DNA from 2 places in the Ruminococcus sp. OA3 genome. Region 2 is predicted to be linked to the other one. Evidence: predicted binding sites of a transcription regulator. Region 2 holds the regulator's gene; the other holds the start of a gene.
What was found. Region 2 encodes Rex, which represses fermentation and respiration genes when NADH is low (regulators of the CRP and FNR family bind a similar motif). Its sites were predicted from a motif close to ATTGTTAANNNNTTAACAAT; they were not measured.
Positions count from the first base shown of each region.

Region 1 (9,641 bases), 2.1 Mb from region 2:
ACTGAAAAATCAAAGACGGCTCTTGCAGATAAAAAAATGATAGCGAGAGCGATAAAAGATTCATTTATCAAATTAAAACCAAAAACACAGGCACAAAATCCCGTCATGCTGCTGGTATATATATCAGCAGTACTGACAACTGTTCTGTGGATCATATCCTTGTTCGGGATCCAGGACGCTTCGTCAGGATTTACACTGGCAATTGCAGTCATTCTCTGGCTTACCGTACTGTTTGCCAATTTTGCAGAAGCAATCGCTGAGGGGAGGGGAAAAGCTCAGGCAGACTCCCTGCGTGCGGCAAAACGTGATGTGACGGCGTATAAGATACTAAGCCCCGGAGAAAAGGACCGTATCACGGAGGTTCCGTCGGTTTCTCTGAAAAAAGGGGATATTGTAATCGTAAAGGCAGGACAGCAGATTCCTGCAGACGGCGAGGTTATCGAAGGTGCAGCTTCTGTTGATGAGAGTGCCATTACCGGTGAGTCTGCCCCGGTCATCCGTGAAAGCGGCGGAGACCGGAGTGCAGTGACAGGAGGAACAACGGTTCTTTCTGACTGGATCGTGGTGGAAGTGACGAGTGAGGCAGGAGAGAGCTTTCTGGATAAAATGATTGCCATGGTTGAGGGGGCTTCAAGAAAGAAAACGCCAAATGAGATGGCTCTTCAGATTTTTCTGGTGGCGTTGTCCATTATTTTCATTCTGGTTACACTTTCTCTGTATACGTTCTCTATGTTTTCTGCTGACCAGGCGGGAATATCGAACCCGACATCTGTTACCACATTAGTGGCATTGCTGGTATGCCTTGCACCTACTACAATCGGTGCGCTCCTGTCAGCGATCGGAATTGCGGGTATGAGCCGGCTGAATCAGGCCAATGTGCTGGCAATGAGCGGCCGTGCGATTGAGGCGGCAGGTGATGTTGACATTCTGATGCTGGATAAGACAGGAACCATCACACTGGGAAACCGGCAGGCACATGAGTTCATCCCGGTAGACGGATGTTCCGACAGGGAGCTGGCAGATGCCGCACAGATCGCCTCGCTGGCAGATGAAACACCGGAGGGAAGAAGCGTCGTGATTCTGGCAAAGGAGCAGTTTGGCATTCGGGGACGCAGTCTGCATGATAAGAGCATGACTTTTGTTCCCTTCTCTGCCAGGACCAGGATGAGCGGTGTGGATTTTGATGGCAATGAGATCCGCAAAGGTGCAGCAGATGCTGTCAAAGCTTATGTTGAAGCTGCTAAAGGAACCTACAGCAGTCAGTGCGACGAAGTTGTTAAGAAGATTTCCAATCAGGGAGGAACTCCGCTGGTAGTTGCCAAAAATCACAGGATTATGGGAGTCATCCATCTGAAAGATATTATCAAACAGGGGGTCTCGGAAAAATTTGCGGATCTCAGGAAAATGGGAATCAAGACGATTATGATTACTGGTGACAATCCGCTGACTGCAGCCGCAATTGCAGCCGAAGCGGGGGTGGATGATTTTCTGGCAGAAGCAACACCTGAAGGAAAGCTGGAAATGATCCGGGACCTTCAGAAAAAAGGTCATCTGGTCGCCATGACAGGAGACGGAACGAATGACGCTCCTGCACTGGCTCAGGCTGATGTGGCGGTGGCGATGAATTCAGGCACGCAGGCAGCAAAAGAAGCCGGCAACATGGTCGATCTGGATTCATCACCTACGAAGCTTATAGATATTGTCAGAATAGGTAAACAGCTGCTGATGACGAGGGGAAGTCTGACAACATTCTCCATAGCCAACGATGTGGCAAAATATTTTGCAATCATACCGGCACTGTTTGTCGGATTATATCCGGGACTCTCAGCACTCAATATTATGGGACTGAACTCTCCGCAGAGTGCAATTTTATCGGCGATTATTTATAATGCGCTGATCATTGTGGCATTGATTCCACTGGCATTAAAAGGAGTTAAATACCGTGAAGTGTCAGCGGGCAGGCTGCTTGGCAGAAATCTGCTGGTGTACGGAGTCGGCGGTTTAATCGCGCCGTTTATCTTTATCAAGCTGATCGATATGATTCTTGTGATGTTTGGACTGGTATAAGAAGGAGAGAGGATTTATGAAGACATTAAAATCAAGTCTGCCTCGTGCAGCTGTCTGTGTATTGATATTTACAATACTCTGCGGTGTGGTCTACACAGGAATTGTGACCGGAATCGCACAGATATTTTTTCATGATAATGCAAATGGCAGTATCATCGAAGTTGACGGAAAAAAATACGGAAGCGAGCTGCTGGGGCAGCAGTATACGGATGACAGCCATATGTGGGGACGTATTATGAGCGTTGATGTATCCACATTTACGGATGCGGACGGAAATCATCTGATGTATTCGGCTCCCTCAAACTTAAGTCCGGCAGGAGAAGAATTTCAGGCGCTTGTAGCCGAGAGAGTCGACAAACTGCGGGCAGCCAATCCTGCAAATGCTGATGAGCCCATCCCTGTTGACCTTGTAACGAATTCTGGCAGCGGGCTCGATCCTCATATTTCACCGGACGCAGCCGAATATCAGGTGGCGAGAATCGCAGACAGCCGTGATATGGCTGAGGATGAGGTCAGGGAAATTATAGAAAGCTGTACAAAGGGCAAAGTACTGGGCGTATTTGGCGAAAAGACAGTCAATGTCCTGAAAGTTAATCTGATGCTCGACGGAATTCTGAAATAAAGTAATCCAGGAGGAACCTTATGCATAAAAAACATACGGCATGGACACAAAGCCGGAAGATGCCCGGGATTAACCCGGGCATAAAACCGGAAACTGAACTTTTTAATATGATCTACGCGATCGGTTCAGAAATGGGCACAAATCCTCAGATCTTTTTGTCTGGAAAGGATACTCTCTGGGTGTATTATGAATTCACCTGTTACAGCTCCGAGCTATTTTTTGATGAGTATGGTGCTTCCATGGCGTTGGTATCGGAAAAGTATCCTGTTTCTGTTTATGGGACTGTGAACGAATCAGAAAGCGGAGAGCTTATTGCCAGAATGTCGCAGTATAAAGCGGAAATGGAGTGGATAAAAAAAGATATATCTTCAGGAGATTTTGATGAAATGCTGAATATTTGTGTTAAAATTAAAACACCTGCAGAAGATATACAAAAGGAATTTTATCGGATTTTATGTGATATGGATTATAGAAATGAGCTGCTTGCCGTGCGGCGCACTTATTTTTTGGAGCATGTATTTGCTGATTACCCACAATATAATCAGGACACGTATTTCCGGTACATCCCTATGGCGGGGGACTGGAAGAGAACATCGTGTACAGCGTCACTGACTGTTTCACAGAAAAAAGAATTGTGGATGCTGTTTCTGCAGGAACGGTACAGTCCGATCGAGTTTGATGAGGTATGGAAGTTGATGGAAGATGAACAGAGACTGACGATGTTTTCCTGGGAAATGGCGTTGAGGCTTGCTTTAGATCAGCTGGGAGTCCGAATTTTATACGATGAAAAAAACGGTTTTGCTGTGATAAACGGAGAAAACAAAAGAATGTACTATAACTATGACAGTGACAGTACCGCTGAGCGTTTATTTTTAAAACTGCTGTTCCCCAGGCCTTATATAAAGAAAGGAGGCCCAAATGGATGATATAAGAGCAAACCCTGATCTGCTGCTTAAAAAAATTGAAGAGGAAACTCAGGACAGGAACCGGGGACACTTACGAATTTTCTTTGGCTATGCTGCCGGTGTGGGGAAAACGTATGCGATGCTGAAGGCTGCTCATGCAGAAAAACGTCGTGGTGTGGATGTCATTGTCGGATATGTGGAACCACATACCAGACCTCAGACCATGCAGCTTCTAAAGGGGCTGGAATGTCTGCAAAACCAGGAAATTGAACATAAGGGCATCAGGCTGAAAGAATTGGATCTGGATGCTGCAATAGAGAGGAAACCGCAGCTGATTCTGGTGGATGAGCTGGCGCATACGAATGCGGAAGGCTGCCGTCATCTGAAACGGTATCAGGATGTGGAAGAACTGCTGAATAACGGAATTGATGTCTATACCACAGTCAATGTCCAGCATATCGAGAGCCTGAATGACATTGTGGCATCCATAACCGGTGTACTGGTCAGGGAAAGGATTCCGGATCACGTATTCGACCGGGCAGATCAGGTATCTCTGGTTGATATTGAACCGGAAGAACTGATCGAGCGTCTGAATGAGGGCAAAATTTATAAAGAACACCAGGCGCGCAGGGCGCTGGGGAATTTTTTTACGACGGAGAATCTGGTGGCGCTGAGGGAAATAGCGCTCCGAAGAACAGCTGACCGCATTAACCGGATATCGGATAAAATCAAGCAGTCACAGAGCAGCGATTACTATACGGATGAGCACATCATGGTGTGTCTGTCCTCGTCACCTACGAATGCCAGGCTGATACGAACAGCAGCCAGAATGGCAAATGCCTTTAAAGGAAATTTTACGGCGCTGTTTGTGGAAACCCCCGATTTTTCCAGAATGGAGGGTGAGAATAAAGAACGGCTGAGGAAAAACATGAAGCTGGCGCAGCAGCTGGGAGCTCATATTGAGACGACATATGGGGACAATATTGCTTTGCAGATTTCAGAATTTGCAAGGCTTTCTGGCGTTTCCAAGGTAGTAGTGGGAAGGTCCAGCGCCAGAAGAAGAAGCATTTTTGGGCGTCAGTCCCTGACAGAACAGCTGATCACATATTCCCCCAATCTTGACGTATATATCATTCCGGATAAGAATACGCCAGCTTACAAAGCCGCACATATACTGAAGGGGGACGGGCGGGGCAACCTGCTGCCCGACCTGTTAAAGACTCTCGCTATGCTTGCCGGGGCTACAGCCATAGGAACTGTGTTTTATGAGTGTGGATTCAGCGAAGCTAATATTATCACCATTTATATCCTGTGTGTGCTGGTCACCTCTGTAATCACATCCCGGAGGATTTTCAGTCTGATACTTTCAGTATTCTGTGTGTTTGTATTTAACTTTTTCTTTACTGTGCCGCGCTTTACGTTTCAGGCGTACGACAGCGGATATCCGGTTACGTTTGTGGTGATGTTTATCGCCGCGTTTATCACAAGTTCTCTTGCAGTCAAGATCAAGCGCCAGGCGTTCCAGGCTGCACAGTCGGCTTACAGGACCCGGATCCTGCTTGAGACTAATCAGATGCTGGCACAGGCAGAGCAGGTATCAGATATTATATCCGTGACAGCACAGCAACTGGTGAAACTTTTGAAGCGGAATCTTGTATTTTACCGTGCTGAGGATGGAACACTGGCTAAACCTCAGGTCTTTATGGCCGACGGTGAGCAGACGGAAAAAGGTATTTATACAACAGACAATGAACAGGCGGTGGCAGCATGGGTATTTAAAAACAACAAACATGCGGGTGCCGGTACAAATACGCTGGGAAGTGCCGTCTGTATGTACCTGGCAGTCCGCATCACCGATAAGGTATACGGCGTCGTAGGAATCGCGGTACATAACCGGCCGCTGGATTCTTTTGAGAACAGTGTGATACTGTCAATCCTGGGAGAATGTGCACTGGCGCTTGAGAAAGACATGGCTATAAAAGACCGTCAGGAAGCTGCAGCTCTTGCCAGAAATGAACAGCTGAGGGCCAATCTGCTTCGTTCCATTTCACATGACCTGCGAACTCCGCTGACTTCCATTTCCGGAAATGCCGGAATTTTACTGGCCAGTGAGGAGCATCTGGATATGGGACAGCGCAGACAGCTCTATTCTGATATCTATGATGATTCCCTGTGGCTTATCAATCTGGTGGAGAATCTGCTTTCGGTTACCAGGATTGAAGACGGGACCATGCATCTGAATCTGACCACAGAATTACTCGATGAAGTGGTGACAGAGGCGATGCATCATATCAACCGGCGCAGTGTGGAGCATGAAATTATAGTAACACAGTCAGAAGACTTTATCCTGGTTAAAATAGATGCACGGCTCATTATGCAGGTGATAATGAATATCGTGGACAATGCAGTCAAATATACGCCGTCAGGATCACAGATCGATGTAAGAACACGCAGAGAGGGAAGCTGGGCGGTGATTGAAATATCTGATAACGGCGATGGAATATCGGATGAGGCAAAACAGAGAATATTCGATATGTTTTATACGGCAAATGTAAAGGTGGCGGACAGCAGACGGAGCATGGGTCTGGGACTTGCGCTCTGTAAGTCTATTATAAACGCCCACGGCGGAGAAATTTCTGTATGTGATAACAATCCAAAGGGTGCGCTGTTTCGGTTTACACTGCCGGCAGAGGAGGTAACGTTACATGAATAAACCAATGGTTCTTGTAGTAGAAGATGATGCGGCAGTTCGGAACCTGATAACAACCACACTGGGGACACAGGACTATAAATATCACACCGCGGCAACAGGCGAGGCCGCAATTGTGGAAGCGGTTTCTCATAAGCCGGATGTGGTTCTGCTGGATCTGGGGCTTCCTGATATGGATGGGGTGGAGATCATAAAGAAGATCCGATCCTGGTCAAATATGCCGATCATTGTTATCAGCGCACGGAGTGAGGATATGGACAAAATTTACGCACTGGATGCCGGCGCAGATGATTATCTGACAAAACCCTTTTCCGTGGAAGAACTGCTGGCGAGACTCAGGGTGACTTTTCGAAGGCTGAATTATGTGCAGGGACAGACGGCGGAGGAAGCTTCCGTTTTTCATAATGGCAGTCTGACGGTTGACTACGCTTCCGGATGTGCGTATATGGATGATTTGGAGCTGCATCTGACACCTATCGAATACAGGCTTCTGTGCCTGCTGTGTAAAAATGTGGGCAAAGTACTGACCCATGCCTATATCACGAGAGAAATCTGGGGAAGTGCCTGGGAAAATGATGTTGCCTCGCTCCGTGTTCACATGGCCACACTGCGCAAAAAGATTGAAAAAGATCCGACAATCCCACAGTATATTCAGACACATGTCGGAGTGGGATACCGGATGCTGCGCGTCTGAAGAATCCATCCGGATTATATGCGGGCTTTGCAGAGAGTTAATTGACAAATCAGCGTGTGAGTGGCATAATGTTAAAATAATAACAGGTAAACCAGTTGAATTATTATGGAGGTAGAGATTATGGCACAGATTATTGCAAGTCCAAGCAGATATATTCAGGGCAAGGGTGAGATCAGAAATTTATGTTCTTTTGCTCAAAACTATGGGAAAAAACTTTGTATCCTGGTCAGCTCATCGGGGAAAAAACGTGTGGAGGCAGCGATCACGGAAGGTCAGAAGGATACTGAAATTGAGATTGTGTTTGAAATATTTAACGGTGAATGCTGTATGACAGAGATCAACCGGATCATAGAAATTGTAAAGGCAGCCGGCTGTGATATGATCGCAGGCGTCGGCGGCGGTAAGATTCATGATACGGCAAAAGCAGTCGGCTTTTATGCGGGTATTCCTGTGGTTATCGTGCCGACGATTGCCTCTACCGATGCACCGTGCAGCGCCCTTTCCGTTATCTATTCAGTGGATGGAGTTTTTGAAAAATATCTGTTTCTGCCGTCCAGCCCGGATATTGTGCTGGTTGACACGGATATTGTGAGCAGGGCACCTGCAAGACTGTTGATCTCCGGTATGGGGGATGCGCTTGCCACATACTTCGAGGCGAGAGCCTGCAGGCAGTCAGATGCGGTAAACTGTGTAGGCGGAAAGAGCACGCTAGCAGCGCTGGCGCTGGCTCGGCTTTGTTATGACACGCTGATGGAGAATGGAGTAAGTGCAGCGATCGCGGCGGAGGAGAAGGTGTGTACCAAGGCTGTGGAAAATGTGATTGAGGCCAATACGTATCTGTCCGGAATCGGATTTGAGAGCGGGGGGCTTGCCGGGGCACATGCAATCCACAATGGGCTGACGGTGATTAAAGAGACACATGGGTTGTATCATGGAGAGAAAGTGGCATTCGGTACACTGGTTCAGCTTGTGCTTGAGAATGCTGACATGGAGGAGATAGAAGAGGTACTGGAATTCTGCCAGGCTGTAGGACTTCCCACCACGCTTGAAGAGCTTGGAATCACGGAAGTTAAATCTGAGGAAATCATGGAAGTTGCCAGGCTTGCCGCAGCAGAGGGTGATACCCTCTGTAATATGCCTTTTGAGGTTACTCCCGAAGATGTATATGCCGCGATCATGGCGGCGGATGCACTTGGAAGATGTTTTACAGAGGAATAAACGATTGATTCCACATGGTTTTTTACCTTAGGCATTTCTATTGTTCTGGATGTGATTCCTGATGCTGTCAGGGGATTATCTGAGAAAATATTGGAGAAAAGAGCAGATGAAACAGGTGAAAGCGCCCAATGACGATTGAGCGCTTTCAATAATTTATTCGAGCTTTTTCCATGAATCGTTTCCGATAATGTCATCCCAGCTTGGATTCTGATCGCTAAGGTACTTGGTATTAATTTGGGTTCCTGAATAGTTTGCATGATAGTAATAACTTTGATCAACAGGATTGTAAATGACAGACGCATGCGCTGCGCCATAATTTTTATTCTGGTCTGAAAAATTACCGGAAGCCATGACGGTAATGGAGTTACCTTCACTGTCCTTGATCATCATCGGAATCCAAACCTGGTTTTGCAGAATTTTTCCTGTGTCCAGATTCTGCAGTTCCTGCGGAAGTGTGCTCGTATCAACAGGAGGATAGGAGCCCTTGTTCTTGGCCTTCATGTACAGCTGCAGATACTGGGAGTCCAGATTTGTTTTCAGGTTTCCGTTACTATAATACAAATCCGGATATTCTTCCTGCGGATAAAGGGCCTTGATTGCATCAGCACTGGCTGTTCCCCCAACAAGGTTCAGAAGTGACTGCAGGGAATTCAGATAGTCCTGTGCTGTACTTCCGGTCAGAATGCCATTTTCGCGGTCCATAATCCTGTATTGTGGATCTGCAGATACATCATAGAGTACCACGGTTCCATCTTTTGCAACATACTCCAGCTGTATAACAGTATCGGTAGCTGCATCGCATCTGATGTAATTGATACTGCCACTCACACCAGCCGCTTCGGTAATCGCTTTCCGCTCCTCTGGCCGGTTTAAAACAGTTTGCAGACTGTCGCTGCCAAGGCGGGAGTAAACTTCTGCGGCATGGATATTCGCCATTGTTACGACGGTACTGCACTCTGAAATATAAGAGGCTTCCTTTGCTTTGTTAACGTAACGTAGTATAGATGGTACCATAACGGCTGCCAGGACCAGAATAATAACGATAACCACAATAAGTTCAACCAGAGTGAACCCCCTGTTATTCTTGTCTAATTTCTTTTTCATAAGTCTCACCAAAAACTTTCCCTTTAGTTTTAAAGATGTTCGATATCACTGAGGAGCTGATCCACATCGGTTTCCGAAGTTGCCCAGCTCGTACAGAACCGGACGGCAGAGCGCTTTTCATCAATCCGTTCCCAGAAGCAGAAAGAATAACGCCTGGAAAGCTGGTCAATCTGTATCTGATCAAGAACTGGAAACTGCTGATTGGTAAAAGAATCATATAAAAGAGGAATTCCTTTGCTGAGGAACGCCTGCTTAATGCGCATGGCCTGAGTAACCGCATGTTTGGCTATCCTGTAATACAGTCCGTCTTCGAACAAAGTT
Region 1 covers NZ_JAKNTO010000001.1:724,213-733,853, forward strand. The annotation lists gene kdpB (potassium-transporting ATPase subunit KdpB) at 1-2,067, shown strand, start outside; gene kdpC (potassium-transporting ATPase subunit KdpC) at 2,084-2,689, shown strand; gene MCG98_RS03385 (hypothetical protein) at 2,710-3,615, shown strand; gene MCG98_RS03390 (sensor histidine kinase KdpD) at 3,608-6,307, shown strand; gene MCG98_RS03395 (response regulator transcription factor) at 6,300-6,998, shown strand; gene MCG98_RS03400 (glycerol dehydrogenase) at 7,119-8,216, shown strand; gene MCG98_RS03405 (prepilin-type N-terminal cleavage/methylation domain-containing protein) at 8,370-9,320, opposite strand; gene MCG98_RS03410 (beta-eliminating lyase-related protein) at 9,350-9,641, opposite strand, start outside.
Region 1: MCG98_RS03400 (glycerol dehydrogenase) is a predicted target of Rex. The motif match lies at 7,066-7,085, and genes of this name have one in related genera.

Region 2 (9,641 bases):
CCTGACCCCAGAAGGCCGAGGATCATTCCCGTCAGCACATCCCCGCTTCCGGCTGTGGCCATTCCACTGTTTCCCGATGTATTGATGAATATCATCCCGTCAGGATCAGCGATAACGGTCCTGGCATCTTTCTGTACACACACCGTATGATAGTTTCGTGCAAACTCAGATGCCGTCTTCAGACGGTCTTTCTGAATCTGAGAAATACCCATTTTTGTCAGCCTGCTCATTTCTCCGAGATGAGGAGTTACAATACAGGGGCATTTCAACCCCTTCAGCCTGTCCGTATCTCTTGAAAGCAGATTAAGCCCGTCCGCATCGATAACAAGAGGAACCCGGCAGGCTGCAAGTACATGGTCCAAAAGTTTTTCCGCCGTCCGTGAGGTTCCAAGCCCTGGACCGATTCCAATCACATCCGCCCAGCTGATCGCATCATCAAGGCCTGACAGATTCGGGTCCCCGTCATCATAGACAGACAACATGGCTTCGGGAAACTGCTGCTGCAAAATTACACGATTTTCTCTGACCGTATGAATTTTTACCATACCGGCTCCCGTTAAAAAGCCAGCCATACCGCTTAGATAAGATGCTCCGCACATGTTCACCGATCCCGCGATCAGCAGTATTTTACCAAAGGTGCCTTTGTTCCCCCCGGGATTTCGGCGTTTCATCCATGAGCGGTCTTTTTTATCTATCTGGTGAATATCCGGCTGATAAACAGTGTTTTCCACCTCGTAGATTCCGATATCACAGACCTTCAGCCTGCCGGCAAAATCCGCACCCGGATACATCAAAAGTCCCGGTTTTGCAAATGCAAAAGTCACTGTCACATCCGCCCGGATAGCCGCCCCCAAAATTTCTGCCGTATTTCCATGTATACCGGACGGGATATCGACAGCCAGTACTTTTGCACATGATGCGTTGACTTTTTGAAACAGCGTACAGTACTGAGGAGAAAGCTTACGTGACAAACCGATTCCAAAAACGGAATCTACTATAGTAGTATATTCAGCCGGGTCCGGGTTGTTTACAAAGGTTGTACCATAATTTTCTGCAATTTCTTTCTGAGTTTTATTTTCTTCGCTGCGATGCGCGTCACTTCCTGTCAGGCATATGGATACATCATACCCCGCCAGATGCAGGATGCGTCCGATGGCGATCCCGTCACCGCCGTTATTTCCGGTTCCGCAAAGTATCAAAACCTGTTCCAGGGGAAATTCCCGTTCCAATACCTCGACACAGGCAAGTGCCGCCCGCTCCATAAGGACCAGCGACGGTATGCCCATTTTCCTGATCGTATATTCATCCGCTTCCTTCATCTGCCGTGTGGTAACAACACGTCTCATAAAACAACCTCCCCGAAAGCAAAACAATGTTGTACCCGATCCGCCTTCTCGCATCCGCAGGTACAACATCCTCTACATTTTTTTCTGTTCATTTTCTGCATGTGTCAGGTTATAGGAAAGCCGCATCAGGCTTTCTGACAGATGTACATTTTCTACGATAATATCTGAAGGAAGAACCAGATTTAAATCGATATGTGCAAAATTCCAGATCGCCTTGATTCCATTTGCAACCAGAAGCTCTGCGACTTCCTTTGCGCTGTCTTTCGGAATCGTAAGTGTTGCGATCTCAACTCTGTATTCCTCCAGAAACTGCGGAAGTTCATCCAGCATCTGTATGCCGATCCCACGTACCATACTTCCTTTCAGATTTGGATTGGTATCAAAAATACCGATGATCTTAAAACCCCGCTTCTCAAATTTAACATAATTGGCAAGAGCCTGACCCAAATGACCGGCGCCGATGATAATCATGGAATGTACATGGTCGAGCCCCAGAATTCTGCCAATCTCATTATAGAGAAACCTCACATTATAACCATAACCCTGCTGACCAAAGCCGCCGAAGTTGTTCAGATCCTGACGAATCTGTGAAGCTGTTACCTTCATCTGTTTGCTCAAATCGTTGGACGAGATGCGTTCCACACCATTCTCGAGCAGTTCGCCCAGATAACGGTAATATCTTGGTAACCTCGTGATGACTGCTTTGGAAATTCCCTTTCCGTCCAAAACCAGATCCTCCTGTCTTATACCTCGTTTTATTATATCTTTTTGTTATAAGTTTGTCAAACAGAACGCTGTTTTTCTTGTATTTTTTTCATACTTTTCATATAATGGAGACAGTCAGCAGATTATAGATGATAAGGAGATACAATTACCAATGATATTATCATGCCACAATATAGAAAAATCTTTTGGAACCAATATTATATTACATGACGCTTCCTTTCACATCGAGGACCACGAGAAAACTGCTCTTGTCGGTGCGAACGGCACCGGAAAATCCACAATGCTGAAAATCATTGCAGGTGAAATGCCAGGGGACAGCGGCGAGGTAATCCTGGCAAAAAACAGGACGCTGGGGTATCTGGCACAGCATCAGGATATGAACAGCAACGCCTCCCTCTACGATGAAGTGCTGGAAATCAAACGTCCCGTTCTTCAGATGGAAGAAACGATGCGGCAGATGGAAGAAACCATGAAGAACCTTGCAGGCGCAGAACTTGAGCGGCTGATGGAGAGTTATCACCGCATCTGTGAAAAATTCGAGCTTGAAAACGGCTACGCATGCAGAAGTGAAGTTACCGGCGTACTGAAAGGACTCGGTTTTGAGGAAGATGATTTTTCCAAAACCATCAGTACCTTATCCGGAGGTCAGAAAACACGTGTCGCACTCGGAAAACTGCTGCTGCAGAAACCGGATGTGCTCCTGCTCGATGAGCCGACTAACCATCTTGACATTGACTCCATTGCCTGGCTGGAATCATTTTTACAGCGCTATCCCGGAGCTGTCCTGATCGTATCTCACGACCGTTATTTTATCGACCGCATCGTAACGAAAGTCTTCGAACTGGAGCAGTCAGTCCTGACAACATATACAGGCAATTATTCCGATTACGCAAAAAAACGCACACAGGTGCGCGCGGCAAAGATCAAGGCATATCTAAACCAGCAGCAGGAAATCCGGCATCAGGAGGAGGTTATCGCCAAACTGAAATCTTTCAACCGTGAAAAGTCCATCAAACGTGCAGAGAGCCGCGAAAAAATGCTGGAAAAAATCGAAGTCCTGGAAAAACCTCAGGAGGTCAATGATGAGATGCGTCTGATCCTGGAGCCATGCATTCAAAGCGGAAATGACGTACTGTCCGTAGAATCTCTCTCCAAATCCTATCCTGGGCTGCGCCTGTTTCATGACCTTTCTTTTGAAGTCAAACGCGGTGAACGCGTAGCAATCATCGGTGCAAACGGAACAGGAAAAACTACGATCCTGAAAATATTGAATCAGCTGATCGAGCCGGACGCCGGGTGCTTTACGCTGGGGAGCAACGTTCATATCGGATACTACGATCAGGAACACCATGTACTTGACATGGAAAAAACTATCTTCCAGGAAATATCCGATGCATTTCCCGACCTGACCGGGACGCGGATCCGTAACGTACTCGCTGCGTTTTTATTTACCGGAGATGATGTCTTTCAGCAGATCAGGACCTTAAGCGGCGGAGAGCGCGGACGTGTGTCTCTTGCAAAACTGATGCTTTCCAATGCTAATTTTCTGATATTGGATGAGCCTACGAACCACCTGGACATCACCTCAAAAGAAATTCTGGAACAGGCGCTGAACCAGTACACCGGAACCGTGTTGTATGTGTCACATGACCGCTATTTTATCAATCAGACTGCGACACGTATACTGGATCTCGTAAACGAGACGTTCGTCAATTATATTGGGAATTATGATTATTATGTTGAAAAAAAGGACGAACTCACACTTCGCTGTACAACCGGAAAACCCGCAGAAGAAATACCGGAGGAACCGTCTAAGACAAAGATTTCCTGGCAGCAGCAGAAAGAAGAACAGGCCCGCAGGCGAAAACGTGAAAATGATCTGAAGAAATTGGAATCTGATATTTCTGCTCTGGAAGCGCGCAGCAGTGACATTGATGAAATACTCATTCTTCCGGAAGTGGCAACAGATCCTGCGAAATGCATTGAATTGTCGTCAGAACAGGCGGATATTCAGATGAAGCTGGAGGAACTGTATGGGCAATGGGAAATACTTGCAGAATAAATCATTAAAAAGAGGCGTCTGATAATACAATCAGACGCCTCCTGCCGTTGTTATTTATTTTTCCAGCTCTTTGCGGATCTCCAGGATAAAATCTTTGCTGTTAAGTACAGTCGGATTCTGAATAGATGTGATCAGGGCAAGATCTTTTGTCATCTTTCCGCTTTCAATCGTTGTGAGCGTGGCCTTTTCCAGCCGGTCTGCAAAATCACACAGCTCTGAAATGCCATCCATCTCTCCTCTCTTTCTGAGAGCACCGGTCCATGCAAATATCGTTGCCACGGAGTTTGTTGAGGTTTCTTCTCCGTTTAAGTGTTTGTAATAGTGACGCTGAACAGTTCCATGTGCCGCCTCATATTCAAAATATCCGTGAGGAGAAACAAGGACAGAGGTCATCATTGCAAGCGAACCGAATGCTGACGATACCATATCACTCATAACATCACCATCATAATTCTTGCAGGCCCAGATAAATCCGCCTTCTGCTTTCATCACGCGGGCAACGGCATCGTCGATCAGTGTGTAGAAATATTCAATCCCTGCCGCTTCAAATTTCTCTTTATATTCACGGTCATAGATTTCCTGGAAGATATCTTTGAAGGTATGGTCATATTTTTTGGAAATCGTGTCCTTCGTCGCAAACCAGAGATCCTGCTTTGTATCCAGCGCATAGTTGAAACAGCTCTTTGCAAAACTTTCAATTGAGTTATCTAAATTATGCATTCCCTGAGCGATACCCGGTCCTGTAAAATTGTGAACGAGCTCTCTTGTCTCGGTTCCGTCCTCAGCCGTATATACCAGTTCTACCTTACCCGGTCCCGGAACAATCATTTCCGTGTTCTTGTAGACATCCCCATACGCATGCCTTGCAAGCGTGATCGGTTTTTTCCAGTTTTTAACGCAGGGCTCGATCCCCCTGACAACGATCGGTGCGCGGAATACGGTACCGTCCAGCATCGCACGGATGGTTCCGTTCGGGCTTTTATACATTTCTTTTAAGTCATACTCCGTCATTCTTGCGGCGTTCGGTGTGATCGTAGCACACTTTACAGCAACACCGTATTTCTTCGTTGCATTTGCAGAGTCCACAGTCACCTGGTCATCTGTATCATTTCTATGTTTCAGACCCAGATCATAATATTCTGTTTTCAGATCAATAAACGGCAGCAGCAGCTCATCCTTGATCATCTGCCAGAGAATCCGTGTCATCTCATCTCCGTCCATCTCTACCAGCGGGGTCGTCATCTTGATTTTTTCCATAGTATCCTCCTGTATCCATGCCTGATTGTACAATTCTTTACACGCTCTCTATTGTATGCAAATGTCGGATAATTGTCAATAGTTCATAAATTTCTCAAAATCAAATTCTCCCCATCCCTGCTGGTTGTGAGAAAAGCCAAGATCCTTAGCACAGTCCCGCAGCATCATTTTTATTTCCACGTTTGTGAGCAGCGGGTCTTTTTCAAGTGCGAGTGCTATCGCCCCTGAAATATACGGGGTGGACATGGAGGTACCGCTTTTTCTTACGTATTCTGTACCGGATGGTGCAGCAGCGCAGGACAGTATCTCGTGGCCCCTGCAGACGATATCCGGTTTGCAGACACATTCCGCTGTGGGTCCTATCCCGGAAAGCAGATGATGCGCATCGAGCATATCGCTGGAACCGACAGTGATCACTTTCTTGCTGCTCCCCGGTGCCGTGATACTTCCGGGGCGTGGACCACCGTTACCTGCCGCCGCCACAACTACCAGACCCAGATCCCAGAGCACTTCCACTGAGCGTATCAGCTCATCATGCTGCCGCTGATTCTGTGTGATCGATCCGACTGAAATATTGACAATACGGATGTGGAATCTGTCATGATATCTCCTGATCCAGTCGAGCGCACGCAGCGTGTTCTGCTGCATCCCATTCCCCGCTTTGTCGAGCACTTTTAATCCTACCAGATGACACCCCGGTGCTACGCCGTGCCATTTTCCGCCACAGGCTCTTCCGCTTCCGGCTATAATGCCGGACACATGCGTGCCATGACCATTATCATCATAGGGTTCCGACTTTTTCTGTACGAAATCCTGAAAATACAAAATTCTGTTATCGAAATCAATATGGGGAAAGATTCCGGTGTCCAACACAGCCACACCGATGCCTTTCCCCGCATACTTATTAACTTTCAGCATACATAAACCTTCTTGCTTATTTAATATTAACGTATTCAACTGAGGCACATCCTGCCCCGTTTCGCAGGGCAGGAAAAAACTTTCTGATTGACTGTATAAGTTCCTGCATAGGATAGTAAAAAAACAGGACTTCACATATGCCAAATTCTTTGCAGGAAGCAATTATATCCAACGATTATTATGACTACATTATCCCTTCCGTATTTGATTTTTCGACATTGTCCGATATTCTGCCGGAGATCAGGCTTCTCGAAATGGATACTGCGTATTCTCTTCTCAATGTTCCGGCACCGAGGAACACGGCACTTTTAGAGTATACGAGATACAATACCATTCCGAATCTGTTTATGCTGCAGGACACCACCAGCCTGGAGGTATCAGGGATCACACAGGTGCAGAACCTCACCAATCTGAACCTTTCCGGATCTGGTGTACTGATCGGATTTATAGATACCGGAATCGATTATACCAACCGGGTATTCCGTGATGCTGCCGGGAATACGAGAATCGAAGCCATCTGGGATCAGACCATACAGGGGGGCACTGTACCTCCTCATTTCCCGTATGGCACCGAATACCGCCGCGCGGAAATCAACCAGGCGCTTCAGTCTGATACCCCTCTTGAGGTTGTGCCTTCAACTGACACAAACGGACACGGTACATTTCTGGCGAGTGTCACGGCGGGTTCTGCAATTCCGGAGGAAAATTTTATCGGTGCTGCCCCCAGTTCCACCATTGCGATGGTAAAACTGAAGGAGGCCAAAGATTACCTGAAAGAATTCTTTTATTACTCAGGGTCCGAACCCGTTTACCAGGAATCAGATATTATCATGGCTTATTCCTATCTGCGGAACCTGGCCCTTGAATTACAGGTTCCGCTTGTGGTATGTATAGGACTCGGTACCAACCAGGGCGATCATGCCGGAGGGATGCCGCTGTCCGTTGTTCTGTCCGGATCCAGTATACTGATTACAAATGCCGTTGTGGTTGCATGTGGAAATGAGGCGGGGCGTGCACACCATTACTACGGTGAACTTCCTGAAAATGTGTCCTATGAGACCATAGAGATTCTGGTTCCTGAAGGATCTCCCGGATTTTTCCTCGAAACATGGGTGCGTTCACCTGACGCGTTCTCTGTAGGCTTTGTCTCTCCCACCGGTGAGGTCGTCTCACGGATTCCATTTGGACTGAATAATACGGTAAATGCGGGTTTTATTTTGGACCCCACTACGATCGAAGTGCACTATGAAACTATACAGGCCGTTACAGGCAGTCAGCTTATCTTTATGCGTTTTCGCCAGCCATCCCCTGGTATCTGGCGTGTCAGAGTCTACGGCCCGCGGGTTCTCTTCGGCTCTTTTCACATGTGGCTTCCGATTTACGGATTCACAGATCCCGATATCGTGTTTCTCAAACCAGACGCTTATACCACACTCACAGCACCGTCCGATGCCTCCAACATCATTGCAACCGGTACGTATGATGCGTATACCAATGGTCTTTTTCTGAATTCAGGGCGTGGAAACACCACGTTGGATGTTCAGAAACCCGATTTCTGCGCACCGGGAGTCAATCTGACAGGAATGAACGCGCGCGGCAATCTGACAACACGCACCGGTTCCTGCCTCGCAGCAGGCCTGACAGCCGGCAGTGCCGCGCTTGTCATGGAATGGGGGCTCAAACGCAGTCCTTTTCTGCTGTTCAATTCTGCAGAAATCAGAGATTTTCTGATCCGGGGTACCGTTCGGGAGCCCGGAATCGTATATCCAAACCGCGAATGGGGTTACGGGAAACTGAATGTTTACCGTTCTTTTACATCTTTTTTCGAAACCTGAACTTTTTTTGTAGCAACCTGGAACCGATTTACATATGATGGAGTGTAAACAAATTTTGGAGGAACTATAAATGAGTGATTTAGCTGCTACAAACTGTGGATGTGGATGTGATTCTGGATGCGATTCCGGTAATTCTTGTTTCGGAGGCGGCGGATGTAATTCCATTATCTGGATCATCCTGCTTCTCTGCTGCTGTGGTAATGGCGACAGCTGTGGCTGCGGCGGTGGCTGCGGCGGATTCGGCGGTGACAACAGCTGTCTGCTGATTATCCTTCTGCTCTTCTGCTGCGGCGGATGTGGCTCCATCTGCGGATAATAATGATACGGAAAGACGCCGGGGATTATCTCCCCGGCGTCTTTCTTTCTGTTTCTCTTCGTTTTTTTCTGTATCCGCCGTTCTTCATGTCGCGCATCCTGTCTTTTTTATGTTCCACACATTCCATATCTATCTCATAAAGGGCGTTCCCGTCAACGATCAGTTTTTGTTTTCTTTCATCCATGATAAATCCTGTACCTCCTTATCATTTTCTAATATCATATGTCAAAATTCCTGAACCTGTCATATAGTAGATAATAAAATCATAAAATTTAAAAAAATAAAAGGTTGTGCCATGAAAGAAAAAAGCACCCCGCAAATGACAACACTCGACCAGATGGTCAACGATGACAGTCTTCAGATGATGAAAGCCGCCATTCCCTACGTATCTCCGAATGGCAGAAAAACGCTCTCTCTTTTGACAAAATTTATGGAATTGAGAAAAACAATGTCAATGTTTAATCAGCCTCATATGGATATGTCGATTATGTCATCAGAAGAGACTACGGTTTCCCCGGAAGAAATGCTGCGCGATATACAGCAGTATACCAGCGGATCTCTGCACGATTCCATTGAGGGTATGCTTAATGCTTTTCAGACCGCTCAGATGTTTATGATGCTTCAAAATATGGAGGAGGAAGAATAGGATATGGATCAGGATTGGATGAAACACCCGAATCTCGCATCAATGGATATGGCAAAACTTCAGATGCTTCAGTCCCTGGCTTCACAGGGGGAAGGAAAAAGCAAGCAGGATATGATGCCCTTTTTAATGATGGCTATGCAGCAGTCCAAAAAGAACGGTATGACCTTTTCTCCGGAAGAGATGGATATGATCGTGGAGGTTCTGAAAAGCGGTAAGTCAAAAAAAGAAGCTTCTCAGATTGAAAAAATGCTGACTATGCTGAAAACCATAAAAAAATAGGGACTTTCGTCCCTTTTTTCTTGTGGTACTGTTTATGAATAACTTTGCAGGATACAGTCGCGGAGCAATGTCAGCGCATAGACGACTGCCTGTTCCCTGATTTTAGAGCGATTCCCATTAAAATGATATTCCCTGACGGTTATATGGCCGTCTACACAGCAGCCGATATAGACCAGTCCCACCGGTTTGTCAGGCGTGCCGCCGCCAGGTCCTGCAATTCCGGTGATAGCTACGCATACATCAGCACCGGTGGTAA
Region 2 covers NZ_JAKNTO010000001.1:2,802,061-2,811,701, forward strand. The annotation lists gene MCG98_RS12550 (NAD(P)H-hydrate dehydratase) at 1-1,346, opposite strand, end outside; gene MCG98_RS12555 (redox-sensing transcriptional repressor Rex) at 1,419-2,072, opposite strand; gene abc-f (ribosomal protection-like ABC-F family protein) at 2,224-4,134, shown strand; gene MCG98_RS12565 (NADP-dependent isocitrate dehydrogenase) at 4,189-5,391, opposite strand; gene MCG98_RS12570 (S8 family peptidase) at 5,467-6,309, opposite strand; gene MCG98_RS12575 (S8 family peptidase) at 6,447-8,144, shown strand; gene MCG98_RS12580 (chorion class high-cysteine HCB protein 13) at 8,215-8,460, shown strand; gene MCG98_RS12585 (hypothetical protein) at 8,486-8,644, opposite strand; gene MCG98_RS12590 (hypothetical protein) at 8,756-9,106, shown strand; gene MCG98_RS12595 (hypothetical protein) at 9,110-9,385, shown strand; gene MCG98_RS12600 (competence/damage-inducible protein A) at 9,418-9,641, opposite strand, start outside.